DNA from 3 places in the Rhodococcus sp. K11/5 genome. Region 3 is predicted to be linked to each of the others. Evidence: riboswitches for the same ligand, from Rfam matches in the RefSeq annotation. Region 3 holds a riboswitch; each other region holds the start of a gene.
The links. A riboswitch is a leader RNA that binds a small molecule or an ion and turns the genes downstream of it on or off. The one in region 3 is predicted to bind thiamine pyrophosphate.
Positions count from the first base shown of each region.

Region 1: linked by a shared signal. The riboswitch ahead of ACY466_RS15675 (TenA family protein) and the one ahead of thiO (glycine oxidase ThiO) in region 3 are both predicted to bind thiamine pyrophosphate.
Region 2: linked by a shared signal. The riboswitch ahead of ACY466_RS16300 (3-oxoacyl-ACP reductase) and the one ahead of thiO (glycine oxidase ThiO) in region 3 are both predicted to bind thiamine pyrophosphate.

Region 1 is NZ_CM143721.1:3,329,338-3,333,622, forward strand. It holds gene ACY466_RS15660 (carboxylesterase/lipase family protein) at 1-507, opposite strand, end outside; gene ACY466_RS15665 (SRPBCC family protein) at 556-963, opposite strand; gene ACY466_RS15670 (sugar porter family MFS transporter) at 1,102-2,502, shown strand; TPP riboswitch at 2,573-2,672, shown strand; gene ACY466_RS15675 (TenA family protein) at 2,666-3,379, shown strand; gene ACY466_RS15680 (ABC transporter substrate-binding protein) at 3,376-4,285, shown strand, end outside.
Region 2 is NZ_CM143721.1:3,464,827-3,469,111, forward strand. It holds gene ACY466_RS16280 (SDR family oxidoreductase) at 1-76, opposite strand, end outside; gene ACY466_RS16285 (glycosyl-4,4'-diaponeurosporenoate acyltransferase CrtO family protein) at 253-738, shown strand; gene ACY466_RS16290 (helix-turn-helix domain-containing protein) at 927-1,184, shown strand; gene ACY466_RS16295 (DUF1801 domain-containing protein) at 1,287-1,706, shown strand; gene ACY466_RS16300 (3-oxoacyl-ACP reductase) at 1,792-2,565, opposite strand; TPP riboswitch at 2,556-2,649, opposite strand; gene ACY466_RS16305 (hypothetical protein) at 2,680-3,348, opposite strand; gene ACY466_RS16310 (hypothetical protein) at 3,345-3,839, opposite strand; gene ACY466_RS16315 (LutC/YkgG family protein) at 3,940-4,285, opposite strand, start outside.
Region 3 is NZ_CM143721.1:4,013,359-4,017,643, reverse strand. It holds gene ACY466_RS18775 (NUDIX hydrolase) at 1-565, shown strand, start outside; gene thiE (thiamine phosphate synthase) at 587-1,273, opposite strand; TPP riboswitch at 1,303-1,409, shown strand; gene thiO (glycine oxidase ThiO) at 1,407-2,594, shown strand; gene thiS (sulfur carrier protein ThiS) at 2,591-2,803, shown strand; gene thiG (thiazole synthase) at 2,796-3,578, shown strand; gene ACY466_RS18750 (ABC transporter ATP-binding protein) at 3,721-4,285, shown strand, end outside.

The sequences.
Region 1 (4,285 bases), 680 kb from region 3:
GATCTGATCGCGCAGACCGATGTTGGTCTCGAACACCTCGTCCTCGGTCCCGAACGACGAGAGATCGAGCCAGCCGAGGGCTCCGACGCGATAGTTGATCGTCACCACGACGACCTCGCCCAGCCGCGCCAGGTTCCGGCCGTCGTAGATGCGTTGAGCGGACGAGCCCAGGCAGTAGGCGCCGCCGTGGATCCACACCATCACCGGTCGCGGCGTGCCGTCGAGTTCGGGTCCCCAGATGTTCAGCGACAGGCAGTCCTCGTCGATGGGGATGCTGTCGTCCATCGGCACCGGACCGCCACGTCCCTGAGGCGCCATGGCACCGAATCGGTCGCCGTCACGCACGCCCTCCCACGGCGACGGCGGCCGCGGTGCTCGGAATCGGAGGTCGCCCACGGGCGCGGCGGCGAAGGGGATGCCCTTCCACCCGACGATGTCACCGTGCCGGGAACCACGCACTGCGCCGTCCCGCGTCGTCACGACCGGGGAGGTATCACTGCTCGACACGGTGTCCGACGTTACCCACGGGTAACCCGGGCCGCCACCTATGGCCGCTCAGGGCGCGGCGACGAGCCGGCCCAGCGCGAACAGCGCCACCGGTGAGTACGGAATCACGAACACCGCGAGACCCTCCACGGTCAGCCACGTGCGCGAGCCCGACCGGGCCGGTTCGACGCCGTGCTCGAGTGTCAGCCCCGCGCTGGGCGCACCGATCCACGCCCGCCACTTCCACACCTTGCCAGGCTCGTCGACCGCGAGAACCTCGAACGACACCCGGACACCGAGGGGCCCGTGGACCGTGCCGGTCGTGCCTGCCTCCAGACGATCGGTGGACGCGTCGACCCCCATGATCTGCGGAGCCCACACCGGCCACAGCGAGGTGTCCATGTACCGCTCCCAGGCCAGCTCGGCCGACGCGCGGCCCGTTCGCCGCAGTGTTGTTTGCATACGCAGCGGGTTCACCGAATCGACCCTGGACAAACCGGACTCCGACGATGGGAACCGTTTCGGCGACCACGTACCGAGCGTATGGTCCGACGAGATGTTCTGCTTCGCCGTCGACGCCGGGTCGGCGGCCTCTCGATACGTAGGCAGGGAACGATGACGACCCAAGCGTCGAATAATCACACGGCCAAGGCCATCGGCGTGACCGTCGCCGCCGCCGTCGGGGGCTTTCTCTTCGGTTTCGACAGCTCCGTCATCAACGGTGCCGTCGAAGCCATTCAGGGCGAATTCGCCCTCAGCGAGCTCCTCACCGGATTCGCGGTCGCGGTCGCGCTACTGGGATGCGCGGCGGGCGCCTGGTTCGCCGGTGGCCTCGCGGACCGGTGGGGTCGCAAGAAGGTCATGCTGCTCGGCTCGGCCCTATTCGTGATCTCGTCGATCGGATCCGGCTTCGCGTTCAGCGTCCCCGATCTGATGTTCTGGCGAGTTCTCGGCGGGCTCGGCATCGGTATCGCCTCGGTGATCGCCCCGGCCTACATCGCCGAGATCGCCCCCGCACGGATGCGCGGCAGCCTCGCGTCGCTGCAGCAGCTCGCAATCACCATCGGCATCTTCGCGGCCCTGCTGTCCAACGCGGTGCTCGCGAACACGGCGGGCGGCGCGGCCAATAAGTTCTGGTTCGGCATCGAGGCCTGGCGGTGGATGTTCCTCGTCGGCGTCATCCCCGCCCTGGTGTACGGCGTTCTGGCCCTGCTCATTCCGGAATCTCCCCGCTACCTGGTGGGCAAGCACCTCGACGAGGAGGCGGCCGAGGTACTGGCGAACATCACCGGTGAGAAGCACCCGGATCAGCGCATCCACGAGATCCGGCTGACGTTGCGGAAGGAGCAGAAGTCGTCCTTCGCGGACATCCGCGGACCACGCTTCGGACTCCAGCCCCTGGTGTGGGTCGGCATCATCATGGCCGTCCTGCAGCAGTTCGTCGGTATCAACGCGATCTTCTACTACTCGACGACGCTGTGGCAGTCGGTGGGATTCAGCGAGAGTCAGTCGTTCACGACGTCCGTGATCACCTCGATCATCAACGTGGGCATGACCTTCGTGGCCATTCTCTTCGTGGACCGGGTCGGCCGCCGGAACCTGCTCATGGCGGGATCCCTCGGCATGTTCGTGGGTCTGATCATGGCCGCGATCGCCTTCTCCCAGCAGATCGGCACCGGAGACGATGTGTCCCTTCCGGAGCCGTGGGGCGTCGTCGCCCTCATCGGCGCCAACCTCTTCGTGGTGTTCTTCGCGGCGACGTGGGGACCGATCATGTGGGTTCTGCTCGGCGAGATGTTCCCGAACCGAATGCGCGCGATGGCGCTGGGCATCGGCACCGCCGCGAACTGGATCGCCAATTTCACGATCTCGCTGCTGTTCCCGGCGATGACCGAGGCCATCGGCCTGTCCATCGTCTACGGCGGTTTCGCGTTCTTCGCCGTCGTGTCGTTCTTCTTCGTCAAGGCGAAGATTCCGGAGACCAAGGGCATGGAACTCGAGGACATGAAGTTCTGATCCGCTCCCGATTCACGCTCACCGGCCTCCCATCCGCACCGCGGACGGGAGGCCGGTGTTATGTTGAGCACGTTCTGACACGGGGTGCTTCGCCACGACGGCGAGGCTGAGATGACACCCGAGAACCTGATGCAGGTAATTCTGACGAAGGGATGTCACGGCCATGACGCCGTCTTCACCCGGGCACGCCGCTGCCCGTTTCTCCGATCGACTGTGGGAGAGCACCTCCGGGGTGCGCCGACAGATCGACGAACTCGAATTCCTCACCCGCCTGGGTGACGGCACCCTGCCCGTCCCGGTCTTCCGGACGTACATCGAGCAGGACGGTCTCTACCTCGAGGGCTACGCGAAGGCGCTCGCGCTCCTGGCCTCCAAGGCCACCGATCCCGACGCCGGAGCCTTCTGGGCGTCGTCGTCGGCGACGGCGATCACCGCCGAGAAAGAACTGCACGCAACACTTCTCGCCGATCCCGCCCTGGCCGTCGACGTCGACGGACCGATCGAGCACACCCCGGCCTGCCTGGGATACGTCTCGTACCTGACGGCGACGGCCGCCACCGACACCTACGCCGTCGGCGCCGCCGCGGCCCTGCCCTGCTTCTGGATCTACGCGGAAGTAGGCCGCACCCTGGCCGCGTCGGCGCGGGCCGTGCTGGACGCCGATCCGAATCACCCTTTCGCGCGGTGGGTCACCACGTACGACGCCGAGGAGTTCCAGGTCTCCGCGGCCCGCGCCCGCGAGTTGGTCGACGCCGCCGCCGACGCCGCTACCGAGGCCGAGCGCGCCCGCATGGCCACGGCCTTCGCGATCGCGATGCGCTACGAACTGCTGTTCTGGGACACCGCCCTGAACACCGCTCCCTGGCCCGCCTCGTGAGGCGGCTCGCCGGAATTGCCGCGGCTGCCGTCGTTCTCGCCGGCTCGTCGGCGGGATGCGCCACCGCGTCGTCCGACCCGGACACCATCCGTTTCGCCCTGGACTGGACCCCCAACACCAATCACACCGGGTTGTTCGTGGCGCAGCAGCAGGGGTTCTTCGACGACGCCGGGTTGAACGTCGAGGTCCTGCCGTACAACTCCGCGTCGCCGGACACGCTGATCGACTCCGGGAACGCGGAATTCGGGATCAGCTTCCAGAGTTCGTCGACCTTCGCCCGCGCGGCGGGCGCACAGATCACCTCCGTCATGGCCCCACTTCAACACTGGGCCACCGGGATCGGCGTGCGCGCGGACCGCGACGACATCGCGAGCCCGCGTGACCTCGACGGCACCACGTACGCCGGCTTCGGCGACGCCGGTGAGAACGTCACCCTGCAGGAGGTCATCCGGGCCGACGGCGGAACGGGCACGTTCGAGACCGTCGTCCTCGGAACGTCCGCCTACGAGGCCGTCTACTCGGGCACAGCCGATTTCACGGTGTCGTACTTCGCGTGGGAAGGGCTCGAGGCCGAGCGCCGCGGCACCCCGATGAAGTACTTCGACTACGTCGATCACGGCTTCCCCGACGCGTACGCCATCGTGGTCAACGGGAACGACGAGTGGATGGCGCAGAATCCGGGTCGGGCCCGAGATTTCGTGCAGGCCTTGCAACGTGGGTATCAGCTCGCGGCGGAGGACCCCGACGCCGCTGCGCAGGATCTGATCGACGCCAACCCCGGAACCTTCACCGACGAGGAGTTGGTGTTCGAGAGCCAGCGGATGCTCGCCGCGGACTACATGCTCGACGACGCTGGTCGCGTCGGAACACAGACACTGGAGAAGTGGACGGGGTACTCGAAGTTCC
Region 2 (4,285 bases), 550 kb from region 3:
CCGCATTCGCGAGTTCGGCGGCGACCGCGCCACCGACCTGCCCGGTCGAACCCGTTATCGCGATCGTCGATGCCATCGGCTGCGTCCGTCCCTCGTCGCGTCGAACGGCGTAGGCCGTTCGATTACCCGTCGAGTATGCAACGCCCGGGGTCGGTCGCGCTCGACCCTCGATACGGTGACACCGTGCCCATTCCCGCCGACTCACGGACTCCGAGCCCGAGACCGTCGGGCGTGGCTGTGGTCATCACTTGCTTGGCCACCGCGGCGTTTCTAGGCTCGGCGTGGTGGGCGATCGGCCCCGACCATCCCGCGTTCGCGATCGTCGTCCACTTCACGCTGATGTCGGCCGCGTCGATCGGCCTCGGGGGGTGGACCGGCCGCGCCGAGGCTCGGTGGTGGCAGGTGGCGTCCGCCGAGCTGGCGATGTACCGATACCTCGGCGTCCACCGCTTCGGCCGACTGCTCGACGCGATCGGGTGGACTCGGGTGGTGAAGAGCATGCGCTCGTTCGAGGGGACCCGAGCCGGGCTGAGCGCCTTGGACCTGGACACCCGGCGCTCCGAACTCGGTCACCTCCTGTGTGCTGCAGTGGCACTGGCGCTCACTGTCGCTGCCGCAGCGGTCGGCGCGTGGACCGGTGCCGTGTGGTTGGCAGCGTTAACCACCCCTCTCCACGCGTATCCGGCAATGGTGCAGCGGGTGGTGCGGGCTCGTATCCAGCGCATCGTGTCGCTCTGAACCAGTTCGACCGGGCCAGGGCGGCACTCGAGCACCCTATGCTTGCCCAGGCAAGCGTAGGGTGCTGCAAAAGTTGCCGAAAGGGCTTCAGCCCACCTGAGCTTGCAAGGCCAAGCATAAGGAGTGCACTATCCGGAGATGAGCAGTATCGTTCCCTTAAGCCTGCGATCAAAAGCTTTGGAGGCACCATGGCATCCCCTCGACGAACGCGCCGCGACGACGCGGGAGACCTCGCGCGTGCATTCGCCGTCCGTCGTCGCGAACTCGGGATGACCCAATCGGAACTCGCTCTTCTTGCGGGTGTCGGCCGATCGACCGTGCAGACGATCGAAAGCGGCAAGGACACCTCGCAACTCGACGGAATTATCGCCGTTGCGGACGCGCTGGGGTGCGACCTGACCCTTGTTACCCGCGCCGGCACGGTTGTCGATCCGGACGGACGATGACCTCTCCGGGCGATCCCCGCACACGATCCTGAACCAGCTGTCGCGCTGCCGGCGTGATGGCACGGTCCATCCGCGCACCCAGCCCTGTGACAGGATCCGCCCATGTCCGAGATCAAGACCCAGCCGACCGACGCGAGTGTCGACGAGTTCCTCGCCGCCGCGACCCCGGCCCGTCGCCGCGAGGACGGTCTCCGTCTCGCCGAGATCTTCACCGAGGTGACGGGCGCCCAGCCGGTGATGTGGGGTCCATCGATGGTCGGCTACGGCAGCTACCGCTTCGTGTCACCGGCGAACTCGCGCACACGTGGCGACTGGCCCAAGGTCGCCTTCTCACCCCGGAAAACGCAACTGTCGCTGTACGGGCTCAAGGACCTGCCCGAGGGTGCCGCTCTGCTCCCCTCCCTCGGCACCTACACCGAGGGTGCCGGCTGCGTGTACGTCCGCAGACTCGACCAGATCGACCTCGACGTCCTGCGCCGCCTCGTCGCTATCGCGTGGGCGCGGGAGGACGACGCGGGATAAACCTCGACTGACGACTGCGGGTGCCGCCACGCCGCCGCGTGGTGCCCGCACCCGAACAGAAACGCGTTCAGGTGCAGCTGCCGCATCAGTTCTTCACCAATCCGCCGTCGACGACGAGGTTCTGACCGGTCACCGCCCTCGACCAGGGCGACGCGAAGAACAGCACCGCATCCGCGAACTCCGCGGGAGTGGTCACCTGCCGCAGCGGAGTGCTGCCGGCGATCATGTCGAAGACCTCGGGCGGTGTCGCCGAACTCGCGTCCGTCGTCCGCAGCAGGCCGCCGGACACCATGTTCACGGTGATCCCGTCCGGTCCCAGATCGTGCGAGAAGGTACGGGTCAGAGCCAGCAGCGCAGCCTTGGCGGCGGTGTAATCGTGGTACGGAACCACCGGATTCTGCACCAGGTTGGTGCCGATGGTGATGACGCGACCGAACCCCTGCTCACGCATACCGGGAACCGCGGCCTGCGTCGTGTGCAGCGTTCCGGCGACACTGCCGCGCAGTTGGGCGTCGAACGCCGACCATTCGATAACGTCGGCCTTCGCCCGTGCGTCCCCGTCGAACGAGAAGTCGATCAACGCGTTGTTGACGACCGTGGTGATCGACGAACCGAAATACTCACGCGCAGAGGCGAACATCGATTCCACGGCAGGGCGCTCGGTGACGTCGGCGGCTACCGCGAGCACGCGGTCGGGACCGAACTCGGCCTCGATCGCCTGCGCCGCGGACTCACTGCGGTGGTAGTTCACGACCACCCGCGATCCCTGTTCCAGGAACGCTCGGGTGATCGCGGCGCCCAGTCCGCGGGCACCGCCCGTCACGAGCACGATCTGATCGGTGAACGGCAACGCACGCATCTCGACATCCCTCCGCCGGCATGACCCGGACAGGTTCGACGGGTGTGATCTCAGCCGAGCGGTTCGGCACCCCGTGTCGAGATCCATGAGACCACAGGCGAGTGGACGCCGCGCTCAGTAGGTCAGATTCGCCTCCCGCGACATGAGGACGGCGTTGCTGCCCGCCAGGAGGCAGGAGATGCCCTCCTCACGCGAGACACACGACGCGTCGCCGACCGTGAGAATCTCCCCGTACTGCAGGACCGCGGCGTCGGGCGCCGTGTAGATGCCCTGGGTGGTGCAGAAGTGCACCGCCCCGGCGGGTTCGATGCGCGCTGCATACTTGTCGTTCTCCGCGTTGCTGCACGTAGGCCCGTCCACCGGCGCAACACTGGTTACGGCCTGGCAGCCCACCGGCCCGGCCGCGCCGGGAGTCGGATAGATGCCACACGAGATGTTGCCCGACGGGGACTGTAGGAAGTAACCGTCACCGTCGGCTCCGCTGTTACGGAACAACTCCGGGTCGACGGCCACTTCCGCAGACCCCGGACGTGCGGGAGTGGGGTTGCCGTCCGGCACGGTCGATATCTCGGCGCCCGCTGTCTCGTCGGTCCCGCTCGGCTGACCGTCGGGCGCGGCGACAGTGCTCGGCCCGTCGCTGGGGGGCTCCGGCGCCGCGGATGCGGTGGTCGGCGTGCTCCCTGGTGTCGACGCATCGTCACCGATGGTGCACCCGACAAGTGCCAGCGCGGCGAGGACCGACACGCACGCCGCTCGCACGGGCCGTGCCGACGCCCACGTCACGCGGGCACCCGCACCTCGACGGGCGGCGCGGCGACGAAGTGCAGAGATTCCGTGGTGATGGTGACGACGACGCGCCCCGGCCCCGTCACCACGTCGACGACGTTGCCGGTGGTGATCGGCGGCGGGAGCGGGCCCCGGCCCGTGGTTGTCACTCGGGTTGCCGACGTACCACGCTGATTCGTGTCCAGATTGTGCCAGTTGACCTGCGCCACAACCGAGCACGGTGTGCTGAAGTACGAGAACCACGACAGGGACACCAGCGCCGCGCCCGGACGATCGTGTGGCGTGCGCACATTGGTGGTGAGCTGCCCCGTGCACTGAATGCCATTGAACTCACCGAGCGTGTAGGTGTGGCCGGGAACCATCGTGTACTCGGGGTGATCGGCCGACGCTGTTCCGGCCGCCATTCCCGCAACAACGGCGGCGGACGTCAGCACCGCCGCCGCGCGTGCGGCCCATCGTCGGGTGGTCGCACTGGGCTGCTTCGACATTGGACTTGCCTTCCGTCGGGTGCTCGTTCCAGGGAACGTAACAACCCAATCGGCGAATGGCCGTCACCTTTGCATAACGATCGTTTTGATTGCAGCGACGTCAACCGACGATCAGCACATCCAACCGCCGCGGCCCGTGCACACCTTCAACGCGGTTGAGTTCGATGTCGCTCGTCGCGCTCGGTCCACTGACGAACGTCAGCGGCCGCGTCGCGTCCAGTACCGCGAACGCCTGCGGCACCGTGTCCACCACCTGGTCCGCGCGCACGATGCAGATGTGGTGATCGGGTACCAGTGTCAACGCCCGTCGCCCCTGCCCGACGCCCGCATCGAGAACGATCGTCCCCGTCGCCGCGATCCCGACGCGGCAGCCGGTGATCACCGCGTCGACACCGTCGAGTTCGTCCGTCGACAAGCCCACGTCGGGCACCGTGACCACGCCCTCG
Region 3 (4,285 bases):
CGTGCTTCTGCAGCACCGAGCCGCATGGAGTCATCAGGGCGGAACCTGGGCGCTGCCCGGCGGCGCCAAGGACAGTCACGAGAGCGCGGTCCGCGCCGCCGTCCGAGAAGCGGGCGAGGAGGCCGGAATCGCGGCCGCGCAGGTGATCGTCCGAGCGGAACGGGTCACCGCCGAGGCGGACTCCGGCTGGTCGTACACGACGGTGGTCGCCGACGCGGGCCACGAACTCGACACCGTGCCGAACGGCGAGAGCACCGAACTGCGCTGGGTCGCCGAGGACGAGGTCGGCTCACTTCCGCTGCACCCCGGATTCGCGTCGAGCTGGCCGATGCTGCGGGCCACCACGCTGCGTGCGGTGGTGATCGGCCGGACCGGCCCGGATCCCGGTGGGCGCACCGTCGAGCTTCCGTCGGGCGGATTCGGTTGGGTCGCGGCCGTCGTGTCGGTCGGCACCGAGGCCGACGCACGGGCGGCGGGCAGCGAACCCGACACCGTGGTCGTCAGCGCGGACACCTCCCTCGCGGGCGCCGGGATGACGGTGCTGCATCCCTCGCTCTTCGGCTGAGCGGGTGCGGGACTGCCGGGCTCAGGACAGTCCGGGTAGCGCGGCCTTGAGTTCACGTGCCGCGGCCTCGGGATCGCGCGCCGCGGTGATGGCGCGAACCACGCAGATGCGCGACGCCCCGACCTCGACCGTGCGATGCACGTTGCTCGCGTCGACACCGCCGATGACGAACCACGGGCGCTGCGGCAGCGATTCGGCCACCTCGCGCACCACGTCGAGTCCGGCGGCCGCCCGGTTGGGTTTGGTCGGCGTGGCCCAGACCGGTCCGGTGGCGAAGTAGTCGACTCCGTCCTCGATCTCGGCGAGCGCGGCCTGCGCACGATTCTGCGTCGAGCGGCCGATCACCACGTCGGGTCCGACGATGCGCCGCGCGTAGTGCACCGGCAGGTCGTTCTGGCCGAGGTGGAGCACATCGGCGCCCGCCGCCAGAGCCAGGTCGGCGCGGTCGTTCACCGCGAGCAGCGCCCCGTGGCGGCGGCACGCGGCGGAGAGTACGGCGAGGGCTGCGAGCTCGTCCTTCGCCTCGATGGGGCCGAACTTCTTCTCACCGGCCGACCCCTTGTCGCGGAGCTGAACGATGTCGACGCCGCCGGCCAGAGCCGCGTCGACGAACTTGGCCAGATCGCCGGTGTCGCGGCGGGCGTCGGTGCACAGATACAGGGAAGCGGTGGCGAGGCGCTCGCGCGGAGTGGGTCCCGTGGTCGTCACCTCGCCCACGGTAGTCTGGCTCGCACAGGAACGAACCGCACGGGAGCCCTTCGACGGGCTGAGAGTGGGCCGCGTGCCCAGACCGTAATCACCTGATCCGGGTAATGCCGGCGCAGGGAGGGATGTGTTGTCAGTGCCGGTTTCTTCGGAACAGGTGTCGTCCGCGTCGGGCTCGGTGGCGGTGGTCGGGGCCGGCGTCATCGGTCTGACCGTCGCCCGCGCCGCCGCACTCGCCGGGTGGTCCGTCCGCGTCGTCGACCGGGCCGCGCCGGGTCGCTCGACCGACGGGGCGTCGAGTTGGGTCGCGGGCGGAATGTTGGCCCCGCTGTCCGAGGGCTGGCCCGGTGAGGACGAACTTCTCGAACTCGGCGCCGCCTCGCTGCGCCGGTGGCACGCGCTCGCCGACGATCTGGGGCCGGGAATCGTCACCGCTCGGGGAACCGTGACCCTGGGCTTCGACTCCGCCGATGTCGCCGACCTGCGCACCGTCGCCGAATGGGTCGCCGCCCGCGGGCACGAGGTGGAGCTGTTGTCCCGCGCCGAGCTGCGTGCGTTCGAACCGGCCGTGTCGCCCGGCGCCAGGTCGGGGTTGCACTGCCCCGGGGAGATGTCGGTGGACAACCGTGCCCTTCTCGCCGCGCTCGATCGGTCCTGCCGCGACCTCGGCGTCCGGGTGGACGCGGAGAACGTGACCGACCTCGACGCTCTCGACGCCGATCGCGTCGTCGTCGCGGCCGGGTGGGCCAGTGCACGCCTGCTGCCGAACCTGCCCGTACGCCCGGTCAAGGGGGAGATCCTCCGGCTGCGGACTCGGGCCGGGTCCGCGGCGCCGCCGTCTCGCACGGTGCGGGCGACGGTGAACGGCCGCGCGGTGTACCTGGTTCCGCGTGCCGACGGCATCGTCGTCGGGGCGACGCAGTACGAGCACGGCGACGACACCGCGGTGACCGTCGGCGGCGTGCGAGACCTGTTGGCCGACGCCGAGCGCGTGTTCCCGGCCGTGGGCGACTTCGAGCTGGCCGAGACCGCCGCGGGTCTGCGGCCGGGAAGCCCGGACAACGTGCCACTGATCGGCCGTCTCGACGATCGCGTCGTTGTGGCCACGGGGCACGGTCGAAACGGGGTGCTGCTCGCACCCGTCACCGCCGACGCCGTCGTCGCCGAACTGGCGGGCGAGCCGCTGGCGGAGGCGCGGTGCGCCCTGCCGCAGCGGTTCGCGCAGTTCGCGCAGTGTGCGGCGGATGCTGCAGGAGCCGCGCCACACCGGGCGGGCCACCCGACGAGTACGCGAACCGCCACTATCGAAGGAGTGCGCACATGACCACCACCGGAATCGGTGTCACCGTCAACGGGGAGGACCGGCTGCTCGATCCCGGCACCACCGTGCGGGACCTCCTCGCCCAGCTGGGGCTGCCGGACACCGGCATCGCACTCGCCGTCGACGGCGTCGTGTTCCCGAAGTCGCGGTGGGACGAGGCCGTCGGGCGTGGGTGGACCGTCGAGATCCTGACTGCGGTGCAGGGTGGCTGACGCGGTGCCGGCGGAGGGCGACCGGCTGGTCATCGCGGGGCGCGAACTGTCGTCCCGGCTGGTGATGGGGACCGGTGGAGCCGCGAACCTCGCGGTGCTCGAGAGCGCCCTGGTGGCGTCGGGCACCGAGCTGACGACGGTGGCGATGCGGCGTGTCGACGCCGCGGGTGGCACCGGTGTGCTGGAGTTGTTGCAACGCTTGAAGATCGACGTGCTCCCCAACACGGCGGGGTGTCGCGGCGCCGCCGAGGCGGTGCTCACCGCACAGCTCGCACGCGAGGCGCTGGAGACGGACTGGGTCAAGCTCGAGGTCATCGCCGACGAGCGCACCCTGCTGCCCGACGCGATCGAACTCGTCCGCGCCGCAGAGGAACTCGTGGACGACGGGTTCACGGTGCTGCCGTACACCACCGACGACCCCGTGTTGGCGCGTCGGCTCGAGGACATCGGGTGCGCGGCGGTCATGCCGCTCGGCTCGCCCATCGGCACCGGACTGGGCATCGCGAACCCGCACAACATCGAGATGATCACGGCCGCTGCGGGAGTGCCCGTGATTCTCGACGCGGGCATCGGGACGGCGAGCGACGCCGCGCTGGCGATGGAACTCGGGTGCTCCGCCGTTCTGCTGGCCACGGCGGTGACACGGGCGCGCGATCCGGACACGATGGCGTTCGCGATGGCCGACGCGGTGCGCGCGGGCCGTCGGGCTCGGTTGGCGGGCCGGATTCCCAAGCGGTTCTGGGCGCAGGCCTCCTCGCCCGATCTCGACGACTGAACCGGCCGGGTCCGCTCGCCGTCGGTCCGGCCCTCCGGGTGTCGACTCGGGGTCGTCCGGGTCCGATGTCATCCCGGAGGATGACCCTCGTCGCGACCGCAGGGCGATGCCCGCCGGGCCGCGGTCGTGGATGCTGGTGTGCATGATCGAAGTGACAGGATTGACCAAAAGGTACGGCGCCAAGACCGCCGTCGACGACCTCACGTTCACCGTGCGCCCCGGTATCGTCACCGGATTCCTCGGGCCCAACGGTGCCGGCAAATCGACCACGATGCGCATGATCCTCGGTCTGGACCGCCCGACCTCGGGAACGGCACTGATCGACGGGAAGTCGTACTCCGACCTGAAGAACCCGCTGCGCGAGGTGGGCGCCCTCCTCGATGCGAAGTGGGTGCACCCCAACCGATCCGCGAAAGCTCACCTGCAGTGGATGGCCGCGTCCAACGGCATTCCGTCGTCTCGGGTGGACGAGGTGCTTCGCCTCGTGGGCCTGAGCGAGGTGGCCAAGCAGAAGGCCGGCGGGTTCTCGCTCGGCATGTCGCAGCGCCTGGGTCTGGCGGGCGCCCTGCTCGGTGATCCGAAGGTGCTCATGTTCGACGAGCCGGTCAACGGACTCGACCCCGAGGGAATCGTCTGGATTCGAAAGTTCATGCAGCGGTTGGCGTCCGAGGGTCGCACCGTTCTGGTCTCGTCCCACCTGCTCTCCG